4 regions of the Arthrobacter sp. AG258 genome follow, and region 1 is predicted to be linked to each of the others. Evidence: riboswitches for the same ligand, from Rfam matches in the RefSeq annotation. Region 1 holds a riboswitch; each other region holds the start of a gene.
The links. Region 1 has a riboswitch for cyclic di-AMP ahead of DFO47_RS19365 (hypothetical protein). Riboswitches for the same ligand answer to the same signal wherever they lie in the genome.
Positions count from the first base shown of each region.

Region 1 (4,814 bases):
GCTCCGCTCCGTGCAGGAGGACAGGCTGCGCTGGCTCCTGCTGGCAGGGGTTTTCCTGGGCTTCGGGTTCCTTGCCAAGCAGCTGCAGGTCCTGCTGGTGGTTCCCGGGTTTGCCCTCGCCTACCTGGTCGCGGCGCCCGCCAGGCTGGGCCGGCGGCTGCTGCATCTGCTCGCCGCCGGTGCCGCGATGCTTGCCGCGGCCGGCTGGTGGCTGGCGGTCGTGGAGCTCATCCCGGCTGCGGACCGTCCGTTCATTGGTGGTTCGCAGGACAATTCCATCCTGGAACTGACCCTCGGCTATAACGGCCTCGGCCGGCTGACGGGCGACGAGACAGGGAGCGTGGGCGGCGCCAACGGCTGGGGCGTTCCCGGGCTGCTGCGGATGTTCAACAGCGAATTTGGCGGCCAGATCGCGTGGCTGCTGCCCTCCGCACTGATCCTTGCTGCCGGCCTGCTGTGGGTGGGACGCCGGGCGCCGCGGACTGACGCCGTCCGGGCGTCGGTGCTCATCTGGGGTTCCTGGGTCCTGGTGACCGGCCTGGTCTTCAGCTTCATGGCGGGCATCATCCACCCCTACTACGCGGTGGCATTGGCGCCCGGGATCGCAGCCCTGGCCGGCCTGGGCCCGGTACTTCTCTGGCAGCACCGGCGGCAGGCCGCAGCGGCGGTCTTCCTGGCCGCCGCAGTGGCCGCGGCAGCCCTGATGGCATTCACCCTGCTGGGAACCACATCCGCCTACGGCCCGTGGCTGCGCTGGGTGGTGCTGGCTGCAGGCCTTGCGGCCGCAGCAGGAACAGGGTTGAACAGGTTCATCCGCCTGCGCTCCGTGCAACGGACGACGACGGCGCTCGCCATTGCGGCATCGCTGGCCGGCCCGCTGGCCTTCTCCATGTCGACGGCGGCGACGGCGCACAGCGGGGCCATTGTCAGCGCCGGACCGGCGACGTCGTTCGGCGGCCCGGGCGGGTTCGGCGGAAACCGGACCGGCGGGTTTGGCGCGGGCGGCACGTCCCGGCAGTTGAACGGCCAGGCTGGACAAGGCCAGGCCGGACAAGGCCAGGCCGGACAAGGCCAGGGTGCCGGCCAGGGCGGGGCAGCAGGCCAGGGCGGGGCAGCGCAGGGCGGTCAGGGTGCCACCGGTGGCCGCGCCGGCGGGATGGGCGGCCTTCTGGGTGCGCCCACGCCGTCGGCCGGGCTCGTGGCCGCATTGAAGGACGGTGCCTCAAACTACACCTGGGCAGCGGCAGTAGTCGGTTCGAACAATGCCGCAGGTTACCAACTGGCCACGGAACTGCCGGTGATGGCCGTGGGCGGCTTCAACGGCACCGACCCCTCCCCCACGCTGGAACAGTTCCAAGCGCTGGTCTCCCAAGGCCGGATCCACTACTTCATTGCCGGCGGGACCATGATGTCCAGCAGCGGCTTTGACGCCTCCACCCGGATTGCACAGTGGGTGGAGTCCACGTTCCCGGCGCAAAACATTGGCGGGACCACGGTCTATATCCTGGCGGGATAACCCGGCGCCGGGGATCCGCCTGCAGCAAATCGACGCGCCATGATTCGTGACTTCCGTTACCCAAATGTGACTAATGCGCAATCTTCCTGTACCGTCGATTGGGTGCGGTCCCCGTTCGGGCCGCATATCCCGGGTTGACGCCAAGCTCTGCCGCTTCCCGGATTCCGCTTGAGCAACGGCAGAGGCGGGGGACCCACCGTCCCGGGCAATGATTGCCCTTGGGGTTAAGCCAGCACGTGTTTTTTCCGTGCGGCCGGATGCCCTCATCCGAACCCGACAGCTAACTCCGCAGGTGTGAGAGGCGATCAATCATGTCTAAATCCATGGCAAAACCATGCCTGCAAACCAAGGCAAAACATCGGGCCAAACCCCAGCCCGCCAAAAAGACCACCGTGGGCCGGCGTGTTGCGGTCCTCGCTGCATCATGCGCGGTGCTGGTTGGCGTTGGCGCGGCAGGCCAGGCGACCAACAGCATGACCCAGGCGTCGTCCACCGGGTCAAGCGCTTCCACGTCGGCGGCGGATGCCCAGATGAGCATCGAGAAGAGCGAAATCCGGTCCAACCCGGCCGCTAATCCTGCTCCTTCCGCCATCAGCGTGGCACCGCAGGCCGCGGAGCCGGCCCCCGCGCCCGCTCCCGCCGCCCCGCCTGCTGAAGCACCCGCACCTGCGCCGGCCCCCGCACCTGAGCCTGCTCCCGCCGTCGCGGTTAACGATCCCGCGGGCGCCCAGGCCTACGCCGCCAGCCAGCTGTCCTCCTTTGGCTGGGGACCGGACCAGATGCAGTGCCTGCAGACGCTGTGGACCAAGGAATCCGATTGGACCACCACCGCCACCAACGCCAGCAGCGGCGCGTACGGCATCGTCCAGTCGCTGCCGGCGGAGAAGATGGCCAGCGCAGGCGCCGACTACCTGACCAACTACCGCACGCAGATCAACTGGGGCCTGGACTACATCAAGAAGAGCTACGCCTCGCCCTGCGGCGCGTTGAACTTCCACCTGGCACACAACTGGTACTAGGCACCACCAGCACCGGGCGCAACGCAAACCGCGGGCCGCATCATGTCGATGCGGCCCGCGGTTTGCGTTAACCGGCGCCCCGGACGTCGCCCGGCCCGGCGTTCCGCCAGGGGATGTACTGGACAGACCACTTGTTGCCGTCCGGATCGGCGAAGTACAGGAAGTGGCCCCACTGCTGCACATCCACGTCGCTGACGTCCACGCCGTTGCCCTTGAGTTGGCGGTGGGCAGCCTCGATGTCGCTGACCACCAGCTGGAGGTTGGATCCTGTGCCGGGCGGAGCGTCGGTGAGCCCTTCGCCGATGCAGATGGAGCAGGCGGAGCCGGGTGGCGTCAACTGCACGAAGCGGATCGACTCCGACGGGCGTTCGTCGTAGTCGGCGTTGAAGCCAACCTTGTTGACGTAGAAATCCTTGGCGCGGTCCACATCGGATACAGGGACAAAGACAAGTTCAAGTTTCCAGTCCATCCGCACAGGCTAGCGGCGGGAACGGTTTTGAAAAAGGGTGGAACCTACCCGGCGATCCCGTACAGGCGGTCGCCGGCGTCGCCGAGGCCGGGAACAATGTAGGACTTCTCGTTGAGCTTCTCGTCGATGGAGGCCAGGACGATGTGCACGTTTGCGTCGCCCAGTTCCTCCTCCAGCTTGGCCAGGCCCTCCGGGGCCGCCAGCAGGCAGATGCAGGTGACGTCGGAGGCGCCGCGCTTGAAGAGGAACTTGATGGCCTCACGCAGGGTTCCGCCGGTGGCCAGCATCGGGTCCAGGACGAAGACCTGGCGGCCGGTGAGGTCCTCGGGGAGGCGCTCGGCATACGTGATGATGTCCAGGGTTTCCTCGTCCCGGGCCATGCCCAGGAAGCCCACCTCGGCGGTGGGCACCAGCTTGGTCATGCCTTCCAGCATGCCCAGGCCGGCGCGCAGGATGGGAACTACCAGCGGCGTGGGCTTGGTGAACGCGGTGCCGACCGTGGTGCTGACGGGCGTTTGGATGGTGACGGGCTCGGTGCGGACCTCCCGCGTGGCCTCATAGGCCAGGAGGGTCACCAGCTCCTCCGTCAGCTGGCGGAAGACCGGCGACGGCGTGTTTTTGTCCCGCAGGACGGTGAGCTTGTGGGCGACCAGGGGGTGGTCAACAACGAGAGTGCGCATCCCCTAAAACTATCATCCGGCGCTGCCTTTGCCGGGTCCGGAGTGTTCGCCGTCGTGCAGCTCCTCGGCCACCACGTCCCTGACGATGGGACGGTCGAACGACGGCGCCGCACCCACGTGTTCCCGCCTGCGGACAATGTGGAACAGCCGGTGGGCCATAATCACCACACCCACCCAGGTGAGACCCAGCAGCCAGCCCGCCATGACATCCGTGAGCCAGTGGTGGCCCAGGAAGACCCTGCTCAAACCCATGGCGATGATGAACACCGCGCCCGCCGTGATGGCCAGGACCCGGACGCGCATGGCGTGGAACTGGAGGCAGATCAGGTACACCACCAGGCTGATCACCACGGTGGTGTTCAGGGTGTGCCCGCTCGGGAACGACGGGGAATCCTCGTACGGCGGAACGGCGTCTGCGTGATCCGGGCGCGTGCGTCCCACCAGCTTCTTGCCGAAGGTGGTGGCGGTAATGGACACGGCAGCGGCTCCGCCGATCAGGACCAGCGGACGCCAGTTGCGGCTGAGGAAGGTCAGCCACGCGGTGAGGATGCTGGCCAGGATGGGCATTCCGATGCCACCGCCGATATTGGTGAACCCGGTAACGAACGCGTCGAGCCCGGGGCTGCGGAGGCTCTCGGACAAGGCCAGCGCCGGCTTGTCCAGGTTGGCCAGCCCGGCGGAGTCCACCACGTCGTCATACACCTCGGCGCCCAGCAGGGCGAGGGAGACGATGACAACACCGCCCACGAGGATGGTGAGGACCAGCGCCGCGTAGGGTTTGAACCAGGTCCCCAAGCGGTCCCGAAGCGTATCCATGGTGCCTCCCGGCATCGGTAAGTAACCTGAGTATCCCCGAAACTATCATTGAGCCATGCCGTTGCCCGAAAAGAAACACGACGCCTGGATGGGCCTTGCCCTCGCGGAGGCGCACCGCGCCCTCGCCACGGAGGACGTGCCCATCGGCGCCGTGGTCATTGGGCCCGACGGCAGGGTGCTGGGTTCCGGCCGGAACCAGCGGGAGGAGCTGGGTGACCCAACAGCCCACGCCGAGGTGGTGGCCATCCGGGAAGCTGCCGCACGGTTGCAGGAACGGGCCAGGCTCGACGGCGGCCGGGGCGACGGCTGGCGGC
Region 1 covers NZ_SOBI01000011.1:32,356-37,169, reverse strand. The annotation lists gene DFO47_RS19370 (glycosyltransferase family 39 protein) at 1-1,516, shown strand, start outside; cyclic di-AMP (ydaO/yuaA leader) riboswitch at 1,662-1,824, shown strand; gene DFO47_RS19365 (hypothetical protein) at 1,828-2,535, shown strand; gene DFO47_RS19360 (glyoxalase superfamily protein) at 2,603-3,004, opposite strand; gene upp (uracil phosphoribosyltransferase) at 3,049-3,684, opposite strand; gene DFO47_RS19350 (phosphatase PAP2 family protein) at 3,697-4,500, opposite strand; gene tadA (tRNA adenosine(34) deaminase TadA) at 4,556-4,814, shown strand, end outside.

Region 2 (4,814 bases), on a different contig from region 1:
GCCGAGGACCACCTCGTAGCCCTCGGGAGCACGGAAGAACTGGCTGAGTCCTTCGCGTACGGAGCCCACCAGGTTCTTGACCGGAGCCTGCCGGTGGGATGTGCCGAGGATAGTCTTCGACGCAGCGGACAGGGCATCGATCTGTTCCGGCCGGACCTTTGAGGGGCCGGCCCCGAACCGCCCGTCCTGGGGCAGGAGGTTGGCGGGAATCGTGATGCTGGTGTCGCTCACAGGTGCTCCATTCGGCGGGGACGAAAGCTGTGGTCCGGGTGGTTGGTGGCCGGGAGCCGGCCATGGCTGCAGTGCAAACCTTCCCCAATTCTGCCTGAAGCGCGCAGGGTGGCGGGAGCGGGCGGCGCCAATGTCCAGCCAATGAGACGCCGCAGGCGGCAGGCCCTATTCGGACTAAATCAAAATAGGCTAAACTCTTCCCCGGACTACGTCGCGGGAAGAGGCGATACGGTGGGACAACGCAAGGTACTGCGCTCGAGGAGCTGAGCTGGATGACGGATCTGATCGACACTACGGAGATGTACCTCAGGACCATCCTGGAGCTTGAGGAAGAGAACATCGTTGCCCTCCGGGCCCGTATCGCCGAACGCCTGCGCCACTCGGGGCCTACCGTTTCCCAGACCATCGGCCGGATGGAGCGCGATGGCCTGGTCGTCGTCTCCGGTGACAGGCACCTGGAACTGACCGACACCGGCCGCAAGCGTGCCACTGAGGTCATGCGGAAGCACCGGCTGGCCGAGCGCCTGCTGGCCGACGTGATCGGATTGGACTGGGCCTATGTCCATGACGAAGCCTGCCGCTGGGAACACGTTATGAGCGAACGGGTGGAGCGGCGCATCTACGAGATGCTGGACCACCCCACGGAGTCGCCCTACGGAAACCCCATCCCCGGCCTTGCCGCCCTGGGCGGAGAGCCCGGACCCGGGTTCGGCGACGGCGCCATCAGCCTGGTGGAGGCAATGAAGGCCTACGGGCCTGAATCGGCAGTGACCATCAGCCGGCTGGCGGAACCGATCCAGGTGGAGCCGGAACTGCTGACCCAGCTCGACGAGGGCGGTATCCGGCCCGGCGCGTCTGTCTCCCTGGAACGCGTCGGTGACTACATTTCGGTACGGGTGGCGGGAATCGAGGGCGCGCTGGAGCTGCCTCCCGAGGTGGCGGCACACGTTTTCGTCGCCGTGAACCAGGCCTGACGCCGCGTTTCCATACCCCACCCGGGGGATTCCAAGCAAAGATAACGGAATTGTTACCTAGGGTCTTAAGCCCCTATAGTGGAACCCAGCGTTGATACTTAAGCGTTACCTGATCCGGAGCCGAGCTCTGCCAGCGGGCCAGGTGTACGAGTCGTTACTGGCAGAGGCGGGGGAACCACAACCGGCAGCGGGGGACTGCCTTGGGGTGAAGTCCGTCAGCAGCAAGCCTCTCCAGTGAAGGATTCTTCCGGGAATATCCCTGTGTAGAAGTTTGCCCATGACGGACCGGGTCTTTGATCTCTCTGACCCGAATCCGACAGCTAACTCCGCAGGCTATTCCAGAGAGGAACCCTTCTTGACCATGCAGACCTCCCGGGGCCGCCGTCGCGCGGCGGGCCCCCCTGAGGCACCCCGGGTTGTCGAAGTAGCCGCCGCGGAGCGCCCCCGCGACCCGCAACGGGATGCACGCCGCCGCCGGGGTCCGTTCCGGCAAATCACCGACTTTGCCGCGGCCAGCGGCATCGGCCAAAAGGCTGGCATCGCCCTCGCCGCCACCGGCCTGGTGCTCACGGTGACCATGCCCGCCACCAGCCCCGTTATGGCGACGGATGCGGCCGGAATCGCACCCCAGGCCGCCTCCGCAGTCAGCCCCCAGCCCCAGATTTCCGCGGATGTAGGCGCCCAGATCGACTTCAGCCGCTCAGCCGTCGTAACGCAGGCGGACCCCGACGGGAAGCTGAAGCAACTGCTGAGCGCCCAGTCGGCCGGATCGGTAACGCGTGCGGCTTCCGCCGGGACCCTGGCCGCGCCGCTGGCATCCCTCGTGACCGCGTCGCCCTTCGGCTACCGGGTCAGCCCAATCACCGGCGGCACCGGAGATTTCCACCGCGGACAGGACTTCGTGGCACAGTGCGGGACGTCCGTCCTGGCAGCCGCAACAGGAACCGTGACCTTCGCCGGCTGGCACCAGTTCGGCGGTGGAAACCGGGTGGTGATCGACCATGGCAACGGCCTGGAGACCACGTACAACCACCTCTCGTCCTTCAACGTCAAGGTGGGCCAAACGGTCTCCCGCGGCGAAGTCGTGGCGTTGAGCGGGACCACCGGGGCGTCCACCGGCTGCCACCTGCACTTCGAAGTTCAGGTCAACGGCGAAGTGGTCGATCCGATGGGCTGGCTGTAACCGTTTGATTGCGCACTCCCAGATCGCCGTGACCCGCCGTGACCTGAATGTGACATTGAAGCAAAACTGCTGTACCGTCTAACTCGCGTCAACTTTTCCGAAGTTGACGCTCTTGAGTGGATTGCCTAACTCTGCCACCGCTCAAGGTCCGTTCGCATTTCATCGTCTGGCAGGGGCGGGGGAACCAATTTTGGCCTTCTGCGTTCTGGAAGGCCTTGGGGTTAAGTCATGAGCTTCCCAGGAAGCGAAGTGGCCGGGTGACTCCCATCCGAATCCGACAGCTCACCTCGCAGGCATTGGGAGAGGCTACCTTCGTGTCTTCACGCCATAATTCTGCGCGCCACCGTGCGCAAACGGTTCGCGCCAACCCCTTGGACGCCATGTCCAAGGCCGTAAGCGCCAATGCCGGGACCGTGGGCCGCCAGGCTGCCGTTGTGGCAGCGGCTTCAGGCCTCATCCTGAGCATGGGCCTGCCGGCCAACGCCGCGGACACCACTGCCGGCATCTCGGCCTCCACGGAGTCCGGTTCCGCGCAGACCGCCCTTGCTGTCACCGCGGCCCCCACGGCCACCGTTTCCTTCGAGCGTCCGGCGGTCAAGACCACCGCCGCCCCGAAGGTGGAAACCGTGCGCACCCAGTCCACCGCGTCCGCGGACCGCACCGCCACCACTGCCGGCCAGGAGGCGTCCAAGGCCGGACAGGCAGTGGAAGCCGTTTCGTCCGCAGCCACCTCGGGTATCGCCGCGATCGCCTACACCGGCATCGGCCACCCCTACGTCTGGGGCGGCACCACCCCCAACGGCTGGGACTGCTCCGGCTTCGTTCAGTGGGTCTACGCGCAGGCTGGAATCAGCATTCCCCGCACGAACGCGTGGAGCATCATGACCCCCACCTCCACCCCCCAGCCGGGCGACCTCGTGGTCCAGAACGGCGGCGCACACGTCGGCATCTACGTCGGCAACGGCATGATGATCAGCGCGCTCAACCCGTCGCAGGGAACCATGCTCCACTCTCCCGCAGCCACCGGTACTTCCACGTACTACCACCTGAACAAGTAGTTCTTGGGCTCCACGCTCCAAGGGCTATTTCTTTGCCCAAAGCTTTTTCGCTAGAAACCAACATCCCCGTTCGGGACGCGCCGGCGTACCCCCAAGATGCCGGCGCATCCAACCCCCTCGGACAGGCCACCGCGGTCCAGAGGAAAACGAAAGAGAGAACTGATGACGACTCGTGCTACCGCACGGCACCGCGCCGAGGTCACCAAAACCAACTCGATCGCGATCATTGCCAAGGCTGTCAGCGACAACGCCGGCGGCATGGGCCGCCAGGCTGCAGTAATCGCTGCAGCTTCCGGCCTGGTCCTGACCAGCGGCATCGCAGCCAACGCAGCCGACACCAACGTCAAGCGCGACTCGGCTCCGGCATCCGCCATGGAAGTTGAATCCGCCGTCGACGCTCCGATCTCAGCGGCTTCCACCATTGCCATCAGCTTCGAAAAGCCGGCCGTTACCACCTCTCCGGCACCGGCTCCCGAGCCCGAGGTTGCGGTGCAGGAAGCCGCTCCCGCTCCCGTTGCCCAGGCCGTTGCCGCTCCCAAGGTGACTGCCAAGGTTGCAACTGCCGATGCCACGGCTGCCCCCGCCGCCCAGGTTTCCGCCAGCGGAAAGGGTGCTGCCATCCTGTCCGCTGCCTACGCCCAGCTTGGCGTACACCAGGACTGCACCATGCTGGTGACCAACGCATTGGCTGCCGTCGGCATCCACTTCCACGACTGGCCCGCCGGTTACCTGTCATTGGGTGACAGGGTGTCCGCATCCCAGGCCCAGCCCGGCGACCTCATCTACTACGCCGACGGTGGCGGAGGAATGGCCCACATCGCCGTCTACGCCGGAAACGGGATGGCCGTCCACGGCGGCTTCAACGGCAACGACACCGTTGTGTTCAGCGCCAACGTTGGCTCCGGACCGGTCTTCATCCACGTTCGGTAACCACTGCCGCCCGCCGCACGCGGCGCCGCATAAGATGTGCCCGGAAGGACCCCTGCCCTTGAGGCGGGGGTCTTTTCCCGTTTAAATCCCGCCATTCTGCGTGCATCCCGGCTCCCGCCACCGGGGTGGGGATCCGGCCTCCGCGCATACCGATTACCTGATATTGCAATTCTCTGTTTACTCTTGTGATGTCGATCCATAGCCCGGACATGCCGAGGGCAGCCGGCCCTCGTGCCCCTGACGGGTGCGGCCGTGAAGAGGTACGTGCATGCGCACTCTCGTTCTGAATGCTGGATATGAACCGCTGGCGGTTATCACCTTCCGCCGGGCGCTGGTGCTTGTGCTCACAGGCAAGGCGAGCGTGGTGGCCGAGGGGGATGATCCCGTGGTGGGCCCCACTGACGTCCTGGGCCGCCCGTCCGTGATCCTCCTCAACCG
Region 2 covers NZ_SOBI01000009.1:157,481-162,294, reverse strand. The annotation lists gene serC (phosphoserine transaminase) at 1-231, opposite strand, end outside; gene DFO47_RS18065 (metal-dependent transcriptional regulator) at 504-1,205, shown strand; cyclic di-AMP (ydaO/yuaA leader) riboswitch at 1,314-1,556, shown strand; gene DFO47_RS18060 (M23 family metallopeptidase) at 1,567-2,388, shown strand; cyclic di-AMP (ydaO/yuaA leader) riboswitch at 2,501-2,698, shown strand; gene DFO47_RS18055 (C40 family peptidase) at 2,769-3,446, shown strand; gene DFO47_RS18050 (NlpC/P60 family protein) at 3,609-4,376, shown strand; gene DFO47_RS18045 (HNH endonuclease) at 4,645-4,814, shown strand, end outside.
Region 2: linked by a shared signal. The riboswitch ahead of DFO47_RS18060 (M23 family metallopeptidase) and the one ahead of DFO47_RS19365 (hypothetical protein) in region 1 are both predicted to bind cyclic di-AMP.

Region 3 (4,814 bases), on a different contig from region 1:
CCGGCAGGGGATGACACGGCCACGGCCGCCCGCACTTCGGCCAAGTACTCCGCGGCCACCGTGTCCCAGGACCGGACGGCGCCGGCGGCCTGGTCCAGTAGGCCGCCGGGGGTTACGTGCGGCGGCCGGGGTGCCCTGAGATGTTCTACGACCTTGCGGACCATTGCGTCCTGGCCGGCCTCGACGGTGAGCAGCGGGTGCGGCGGAAGTTCACGTGCCGCCACCGGGGAGGCCACTACAGGCAGCCCGGCGGCAAGGGCCTCAAGCACGGAGTTTCGGATGCCTACGCCGTGTTCGTCGGGGAAGACGGCGACGTCGGCCCCCTTGAAGACATCCGGGAGTGAGGGCACGTTGGCCAGGATTTCGATGTGTGGACCGGCCAGCGCCTGGACTGCCGCTGTGGGTTGCCGCCCGGCGATGACGAACCGTGCCTCCGGGACCTCCCGCCACACGAGGGGAGCGATACGGGTGGCCAGGACCGTGGCGCTGTCCACGTTGGGGGCGTAGTTGAGGCTGCCCGCGAAGCAGACCACCGGCGCCTTCCGGTCCGGACGCGGCCCCGCGGCCACGCTGGTTCCGTTGGGGATGCTTTTCACGGACCGGCCGAGCTTCGCGGACCAGGCTGCAGCGTCCTGTGCCCCGACGGTCAGCAGCCGCGCCCTGGCGGGCAGCGACCGTTCCGCCCGTTCGGCGAGGTGCTCGCGCAGCCGGTAGGCCGGCCGGAGGGAGCGGGCAATATCCGTGTCCATGGCGGCCCGGATGGACCAAGGGTCCACCGTTTGCAGCACCACGGGACCGGCCACATGATGCGAAAGGAAGAGGGCGTGCGGGCCATGGATGAGGGTGGCCTCTCTGCTGCCGGACAGGGTGGCTGCCGCTGCCCGCGCTGACGGGGTGGAGCGCCGGTGCTTTCCCAGGCCGGCGAGGCCGCCGAAGGAGCGGACAAATGCGGCGGGGTCGTCCCGCGGGGCTAGTTCGTGGACGGTTTCGCAGCGGGCCCGGACCTCCGCCGGAACCGGGACAGGGCCGGAAAACGTCAGCAGCGTGACGGCAACATCCGCGGGAAGGTGAAGGATCACTTCGTACGGGATCATGGAGCTTCCATCACCGAGTTGCGGGTCCCGGTTTGGCACGCTTTCCGTCACGTACAGGAGCTTCATTGCAAGAGTGTACTGGATCACACTCGGGTGGCAGGGTTGCTCTGGGCAACTTTGTGGGGAACCGCAGGAAGCCAAAAAAGGGCGACGGCGGGAAGTCCCGCCGTCGCCCTTTCCAAGGGGGCGCGTGGCCGGCTACTGCCAGGCGCGGACGTAGTCCACCAGGAGTTGGGACTGCGGGCCGTACACCGGGTTCGTCGAGGAAGCGCCGACGTTCAGCACGATGTACTGCGGGGCGTTTCCGTCGTCCGTGGGGTAGGACTTGACCTTCACGCCGTCGAAGTAGACGTCCGACGAGTTGGCCATCCGGTGCAAGCCGAAGGTGTGGTATTCGTTGGCCCAGTTGCCGCCGACGCCACCCTGGTTGTGTGACCCGGAGCCGGAGTGGTAGTTCACGGTCATCTTGCCCTGGAGGACCTCCGCGATGTCGTTCTCGCCGGTGGCCGGCCAGGACTGCCCGGTGGTCCAGAACGCGGGCCAGTTATAGAGGCCGTTGGCGTTGCCGGGGAACTTGATGCGGGCCTCGACGTACCCGGTGGTGAACTGGTACCCGGTGCCCGCTCCACCCTTCGGGTTCGTGGAGACCAAGGACCCGGAAGACGAGGAGGCAAGGCTGAGGGCCAGGTTGCCGTTGGCCACGGAGACGTTGGCTGGGCTGGTGGCCACCTTGTTCATGGTTCCGCAGTTGGGGGAGAACCAGCAGTTGGACCACTTACCGCTGTCCAGGCCTGAACCGTTGAACTCGTCAGCGAAGGTCATGGTCCAGTTTCCGGGGACCCCTGCGGGCATGGGCGTCCCGCTGTTGGCCAGCGGTGCCGAGGCTGGTGCCACGGCGATGGGGGACTGCGGTGCAGGAGCCGCCACGGCCGGAGCCGGGGCGGGTGCCGCGGGAGCCGGCGCCTGGGCCGGAGCCTGCTCTGGTGCGGGCGCGGGTGCGGCTGCCGGTGCCGGGGCGGGCGCCGGAGCGGACTGGACTGCGGCCGACGGGGTGGGCTGGACCTGTACCTCGCTGCCGGCCCCGGCGGCGCTGGCCACCCGGGATACGTCGGCAGCTTCATTGCCGTTGGCGACGCCGAGGCCAAGGGAGGCTGCGCCGAGGACGGCTGCTGCCAGGCCGGCGGCCAAGGGCAGGCGGCGGGAATCTCTGGATGTCAAGAACTGACGGAGCCCGGCCGATGGGGTCTCATTCTGATGACGGCGGGCGCGTTTGGCGCTCGATTTGCGGGATGCGGGCATGGGGAATTTACCTCTCAACGCCGGCGGGGTTAGCTGTCGGGTTCGAATGCTGCCATTCGGCCGCGGATCGCGGCTTCACCCCGAGGGCAGGCGGGAGCCATACCCGTGACACTTGGGTCCCCCGCCTCTGCCTTGGAACCTGAGGGATCGCGGAAGCGGCAGAGTTGGGCGTCTTCCGGGATTGGGGCCGGCTGGGGCGGCCCACCCGAAGACCGTACACGAAAATCCCTGTGGAATCACAATTGGGTAACGGAAGCGGCGCGGTGGGCGTGGCGTCCCGCGGTGCACCGCATAGACGTCTAATGGCGACCGGCACACTCCTGCGTTTTCCACATACGTGTCCGGTCGGGCTGCTCCTGCCGCATCACGCGGCTAGCCTTGAGTCAAGCGCGAATCGCCTATCAGGTCCAGATGCACTAGGATATTGAAGTCTGTGCTGCGTCCTGCCTCCGTACTGGTGGCAAGGCACTGCGCGGAATCGCAAATGAACCTCCTGTTACGGAAATGCCGTAACCGCTTAGCCCAAAGGAGGTGGGTTCACATATGCGTCCTTACGAATTGATGGTAATCATCGACCCCGAGGTCGAAGAGCGTACCGTTGAGCCGTCGCTTCAGAAGTTCCTGAACGTCATCACCAACGATGGTGGAACCATCGAAAAGGTTGACATCTGGGGCCGTCGCCGTCTGGCTTACGAGATCAAGAAGAAGTCCGAAGGTATCTACGCCGTGGTGAACTTCACCGCCAAGCCGGAAACCGCCAAGGAACTTGACCGCCAGCTGTCTCTTAACGAGACCATCATGCGCACCAAGATCACCCGCCCCGAAGAGCAGAAGGTTGTTGCTGAGTAATCAGCACCAAAATTCATTCTTTACCCCGCAGGAACGCACTCTTCACCCAGGATCGAACAAGGAGGCAGTAGATGGCAGGCGAGACCACCATTACGGTCATCGGTAACCTCACCAATGACCCGGAATTGCGGTTCACACCGTCCGGTTCCGCAGTAGCGAACTTCACCATCGCTTCCACCCCCCGCACCTTTGATCGCCAGTCCAACGAGTGGAAGGACGGGGAGACCCTGTTCCTCCGCGCCGCGGTCTGGCGTGAAGCTGCCGAGAACGTCGCCGAATCCCTGACCAAGGGCATGCGCGTGATCGTCACCGGCCGCTTGAAGAGCCGTTCCTACGAAACAAAAGAAGGCGAAAAGCGCACTGTCATCGAGCTTGAGGTCGACGAAATCGGCCCCAGCCTGCGCTACGCCAACGCCAAGGTCAACCGCACCCAGCGCTCCGGCGGACAGGGTGGGGGCGGCTTCGGCGGCGGCAACGGCGGCGGTGGCTTCGGAGGCGGCAACCCTGGTGGAAACCAGGGCGGCAACTCCGGTGGAGGCTGGGGCGGCGGCAACCAGCAGGCTGCACAGGACGATCCCTGGGCCACGCCCGGCGTGTCCAATGCAGGCGGCTGGGGCAACGGCCCCGATTCCGAACCTCCCTTCTAAAACCCAAACAACGGCCCGATGCCGGGAATGCCCGGGAGCCGCAAGGCACCCAAGGTTTTGCCGCCGTCGGACCACCACCATCCCGTGGATCAATATCCACGGGCTCCCTAGAATAGGAGCTCCACGATGGCTAAGGCTGAACTCCGTAAGCCCAAACCAAAGTCCAACCCCTTGAAGGCCGCTGACATCACTGTCATCGACTACAAGGACGTAGCATTGCTGCGCAAGTTCATCTCCGACCGCGGAAAGATCCGCGCCCGTCGCGTCACTGGCGTCACGGTGCAGGAACAGCGCAAGATCGCCCAGGCAATCAAGAACGCCCGCGAAGTTGCTCTGCTGCCTTACTCCGGCGCTGGCCGCGGCTAAGGAAGGGATTAACTAACATGGCAAAGCTCATTCTGACCCACGAAGTAACCGGTCTCGGTGCTGCTGGCGATGTTGTCGAGGTCAAGGACGGTTACGCACGTAACTTCCTGCTGCCCCGCGGCTTCGCCCTGACCTGGACCAAGGGTGGCGAGAAGCAGGTTGAGTCCATCAAGGCTGCCCGCGCCGCCCGTGCGCACGCTTCTGTTGAAGCTGCACAGGCGCAGGCCCAGGCTCTGTCCTCCAAGAAGGTCAAGCTCGAGGTGAAGGCCGGCGAGTCCGGTCGTCTCTTCGGCACCGTCAAGCCTGCTGATGTCGCTGCCGCAGTCGAGGCCGCCGGCCTCGGTGCCATCGACAAGCGCAACGTTGAACTGCCGAACCACATCAAGTCTGTCGGTTCGTACACGGCCAACGTCCGCCTGCACGAGGATGTTTCCGCTGTCATCGACCTTGAGGTCGTTGCCGGAAAGTAGTTTCCGCACCGCAGTTCAGTGGCCCCCGCCCGGGATTCCGGTGCGGGGGCCATTTGCGTGCAAGGTCACTGCCGGGGTTTCCAGCGGCC
Region 3 covers NZ_SOBI01000008.1:114,761-119,574, reverse strand. The annotation lists gene DFO47_RS16925 (glycosyltransferase) at 1-1,160, opposite strand, end outside; gene DFO47_RS16920 (glycoside hydrolase family 16 protein) at 1,293-2,312, opposite strand; cyclic di-AMP (ydaO/yuaA leader) riboswitch at 2,398-2,574, opposite strand; gene rpsF (30S ribosomal protein S6) at 2,937-3,242, shown strand; gene DFO47_RS16910 (single-stranded DNA-binding protein) at 3,314-3,889, shown strand; gene rpsR (30S ribosomal protein S18) at 4,016-4,255, shown strand; gene rplI (50S ribosomal protein L9) at 4,273-4,725, shown strand.
Region 3: linked by a shared signal. The riboswitch ahead of DFO47_RS16920 (glycoside hydrolase family 16 protein) and the one ahead of DFO47_RS19365 (hypothetical protein) in region 1 are both predicted to bind cyclic di-AMP.

Region 4 (4,814 bases), on a different contig from region 1:
TCGCCGCAGACCGCACAGGTTCCATAGGTGCCGTTGGCCAGCCGCTCCAGGGCTGCCTCCACTTGGTCCAGCCCGGCTGAACTCTGCTTCAACAATGCCGACGCCTGCGACAGTTCGAAGGCGATCGTGGCGCCCTCGGGATCGTGTTCGTCATCGACGTTGGAGTCCTGCCGGGCCGCGTTGGCCGCGTCGATATCAGCCCGCAGCGCCGGCAACAGGGCCAACCTCCGGGCCCGTTCCTCTTCGAGCAGCACCCTGAACCGTTCGAAATCTGGCATGCGGAAAGCCTAGCGCGTCAGTCAGTACCAGTTCAGGGCGACGGAATGGCTCCAGGCGCCGCACGGGGACCCGTAGCGGTCGCGGATGTAGCCGAGCCCCCAGTCAATCTGCGTCCGGTAACTCGTCAGCCAGTCGCTTCCGGCGCTGGCGTACTTTCCCGGCGGCAGGGCCTGGGCTATGCCATAGGCCCCGGATGAGGCATTCGTGGCCGTGGTCAGCCAGCCGGATTCCTTGGTCCACAGCTGGGACAGGCACTGGAACTGGTCGGCGCCCCAGCCGAGGGCACCCAGGCGTCCCGAGGCATAGGCCTTGGCGCCGGCAGGATCATTGACGGCACCGCCCGGGACGGAGGGAACGACGACGGGCGGCGGGCCGGGCACGGCAGGCTGCGGCGGACTGCCGGGAACCGGGTCGGCCGGCGGGGCCGGTACCGCCTCGTTGCCGGCCGGAGCTGCAGCCGCGGGTTTGGGCTGCCGGGCTGCGGCCGCGGCAGCCTGCGCCGCGGCTTCGGCCTGCCGGCGGGCCTGCTCCGCCGCAGCGGCGCGCTTGGCCTCCTGGGCCGCTTCATAGGCAGCCAGCGCCGCCTGGCCCTGGCGATACTCCCCCTCAAGTGCCGCCGTCGTTCCCTTCAGCGAGGCCAGCTGGGCGGTCAGTTCGGTGCTGTGCTGCTGTTCGTCATTTACCTGCCGGGCAAGCGCGTCCTGGGCGGAGCGGGCTGCGTCCAGTTTGGCTTTTGCTTCCCCGGACAGTCGTTCCCGCTCAGTGCGGGCCACTTTTTCCTGCTCTGCCAGGGATGCGGCAACTTTTCCGGCAGCCGCAGTTTTCTCCACCAGAGCAGCAGTCTTGTCGCCCACCAGCTGGACGAGGTTGAGCCCTTGGACGCTGTTGTTCCGCAGGGCATCAAGGGCCACGAAGAATCCGGTATTGGTCCCGCCCGTCTTGTACGCCTGGACGGCAAGCGCTCCGATTTCCTTGCGATGCCGGGCCAGTTCGTCGTTGGCGCGGGCAGCCTGGGCGGACAATGAATCCAGCCTTACCGATGCCGCTTGCAGCCCGGCGTCGGCTGCGGCGTAGTCGGCCGCTGCCCGGACCGCCGTGTTACCGGCGGCTTCAGCCTGGGTCTGGAGGCCGTCCAGGAGCCCATTGATGGTGGTGATCTCTGCCGCTTTCGCTGCCTCGGAAGACTGCGCCTGCTGCACGTCAGCCCAGGACGGATACCCACCGGGAGGTGCAGGCTCGTCTGCCGTGGCAGGCAGGACCGTGGCCGCTGCCACTGCGATGGCGAGCAGTCCCCCCACCAGTGGGGACGTGGGCATGGTCACGAACAGGGGCATAGTCCCGAAGCATACCGGCGGCACGCCGGAGCGGAAAGGCGGCCGTGCCTGCTTTGTTACCCGTTTGGTCCGGTGCCGGACCGGCGGGAGCCCGGCGTGGGTGGATCGGACCCATCCAATCGTTGGTTGAATACGAGAGAAGAACCTCGCATGTTATCTAAACGTGACAATGGGAGGGTCGGCGGGTTATGGTCTTCTGGTGTCCCTCCCCAAACGGGACACTCCCATCAGTTTGCCGAGCCCTGCCGCTGATACCGGGATTCAACCGCATTCATGCTGGCAGGGACGGGGGAACCAAGTTTCCACGACCTTTCAGGTCTTGGGGTTAAGTCGGACAGCTCCTCCGCCCACCGCGGAGATATGTTCGGCCGGGTATCTCCAACCCGAACCCGACAGCTCACCCCGCAGGCATGGGAGAGGCGATCAATCGTGTCAAAGAATCTCAGCACTGCCCGCCACCGCGCGACCCCGGTCCGCTCCATTGCGCTCGAGGGACTCGCCGTGACGGCCAAATCACAGGCCCGTTCGTTTGGCCGTCCGGCCCTCGCTGTTGCCGCCGCGTCCGGCATCGCGTTCGGCGTCGGCGCCCCGGCCCATGCGGGCGTGACGGGCGCGGACACCACTGAGCAGGCCAGCGTCCAGGCCGCCGCAGCTCCTGCAACTGCTCCGGCAGCCGCGGCAGCAACCGTCCACACCGTCGTTTCCGGGGACACCCTCGGCGCGATTTCGGCCGCGTACGGAGTCAGCCTCAATGACGTCCTGGCTGCCAACGGCCTGGGATTGTCGTCCATCATCTACCCCGGTGACCAGATCCAGATCCCCGGCGCCGGCTACGTGGCAGCACCTGCCCCGGCGCCGGCAGCGGCCCCCGTCCAGGCGGCAGCCGCCACCGCACCGGCGAACACCGGCATGAACATGTCCTACGCATCAGCAACGCCGGTGGCGTCCACCACCGGCAGCGGGACCGGTGCTGCCATCCTGGCCTCCGCCTACGGCCAGGTCGGCGTGAGCCAGGACTGCACCGCCATGGTTGAAAAGGCCCTGCGCTCCGTCGGCAAGAGCGTCGGCGACCTGGCTCCCACGCAGTTCTTCCAGTACGGCAGCGTGGTCGGGAGCCCGGCACCCGGCGACCTCATCATCACCTCGGGCCACGTGGGCGTTTACGCCGGCAACGGCCAGGTTGTGAGTGGCGGCGTCAACGGCTACACCACGCAGGTGCACTCCATCAGCTGGCTCAGCGGCTACTCAGTGGTCCGCGTCGCCTAGTCTTCGCGCAGTAAAGCCTGCTCCCAACAGGAGGGTGGCAGCCGGGTCTCCGGTTGGCACCCTCCTGTTGTCGTCGGATCAGGTCCCGCAAAAGGTCGTATAGGTCCCGAAGTCCGCCGGGGCACCGTCCATGTAGCGTTCCAGCCCGGCCCGCTCGGTGAAAGGATCGGTCACGGCCTGAAGCAGGCGCTGCAACGGGGCAGGATCTCCCTCCGTGCCGGCGGCGAGGGCTTCCTCCACCAGATGGTTCCGTGGAATGTACGCCGGGTTGACGCTGTCCATCAGCCCTGCGTCGGGTTGCAGCGCCAACCACCGCTCCGACCAGGCGTCGAAGCCGGCCAAATCCATCACCATCCCGCGCACCGGGCGCAGGTCGCCGCGGGCCGCCCTGCCAAGGTTACGGAAGAACAGGGTGTAATCCACCGGGCCGTCCTTGAGGATGGCCACCACATCGTCAATAAGGCTGGACAAGGCGTCGTCGCTGGCGTTTCCAGCGGCAAGACCCAGTTTGGTTTTCATGCCGCCCGTCCACGCCGTGCTGTACTGTCCACGGAATCCACCGAGCACCTCCACCGCTGCAGCAACAGCCTTGTCCTCGTCTTCGTCAACGAGCGGCAGCATTGCCTCGGCAAGGCGGGCAAGGTTCCATTCGGCAACGACTGGCTGGTTGGCGTAGGCGTAACGGCCACTGACATCGATGGAACTGAACACGGCGGCGGGATCGAAGGCATCCAGGAACGCACACGGGCCGTAATCAATGGTTTCCCCTGAGATGGTCATGTTGTCCGTATTCATGACCCCGTGCACGAATCCCGCCAGCATCCACCGGGCCACCAGCCCGGCCTGGGCGGAACAGACGGACGCAAACAGTGCCAGATAGGGGTTTGGGGCGACTGCAGCGTCCGGATAGTGCCTGCTGATGGCGTGGTCAGCCAGCCGCTTGAGCAGGTCCATGTTCTCCGTGGCCCGTGCGTACTGGAAACTCCCAACCCTCAAGTGGCTGCTGGCCACCCGTGCCAGGACAGCACCGGGCAGCATGCCCTCGCGCCGGACCTGCCGCCCCGTCGCCACGACGGCGAGGGAGCGCGTGGTGGGAATACCCAGGGCGTGCATGGCCTCACTGACAACGTACTCGCGCAGCATTGGCCCGACGACGGCCCGGCCGTCCCCGGCGCGGGCGAAGGGGGTGCGCCCCGAGCCTTTGAGGTGGATGTCCAGCATGCGGCCGGCGCGGTCCGTGACTTCCCCCAGCAGGAGCGCGCGTCCGTCGCCGAGCAATGGGGAGTAGCCGCCGAACTGGTGGCCCGCGTAAGCCTGCGCCACCGGGGTGGCACCGGCGGGAACGTGGTTGCCCACGAGGAGGCGCACCCCTTCGGGACCGTGGAGGTATCGCGGGTCAAGGCCCAGGCCTGCTGCGAGCTTTTCATTCAGGACCAGGAGTTCGGGGTCCGGAGCTTCCTCGGCCTGCCAGGGAACGGCAAGTTCCGCCAGTTCACGGGCGAAGCGGCCGTCGAAGGTGACCGTGGATTCAGCTGCTGCCGTCATGGGTTAACCCTATCGCCGTGGTGCCGCCCGCCCCTCCTGCACGGAGAGTTTCAGGCCCTGCCGCCGCTGGCCCCTGCATCATCCAGCCCCTTGGCATAGGCCGCCTGGCCGGCATGCTGGAGGCAGTCCCCCAGAATGCTGACAAGCCGCACCCCAAGGGTCACCGGCGGATCCCAGCGCCTGTCCACCACGCGGTCCAGGTCCTGTTCTTCCAGGCTTTCGAGGACCTTCGTGGTCTGCCGGTGGACTGCTTCACAGTACTCAAGCAGGAGCTCACCGGATGCCCGGACAGCATCCACCTGGCCGCTGGAGTGGCCATAGCCCGTGTCGCCTTCCGCCAGCGGGAGGCCAAAACGCGACACGAAGCCTTCCGACGTCCAGACCTGTTCC
Region 4 covers NZ_SOBI01000004.1:350,012-354,825, forward strand. The annotation lists gene DFO47_RS10835 (TraR/DksA C4-type zinc finger protein) at 1-278, opposite strand, end outside; gene DFO47_RS10840 (lytic transglycosylase domain-containing protein) at 300-1,613, opposite strand; cyclic di-AMP (ydaO/yuaA leader) riboswitch at 1,867-2,039, shown strand; gene DFO47_RS10845 (LysM domain-containing protein) at 2,043-2,879, shown strand; gene DFO47_RS10850 (protein adenylyltransferase SelO) at 2,958-4,424, opposite strand; gene DFO47_RS10855 (DinB family protein) at 4,475-4,814, opposite strand, start outside.
Region 4: linked by a shared signal. The riboswitch ahead of DFO47_RS10845 (LysM domain-containing protein) and the one ahead of DFO47_RS19365 (hypothetical protein) in region 1 are both predicted to bind cyclic di-AMP.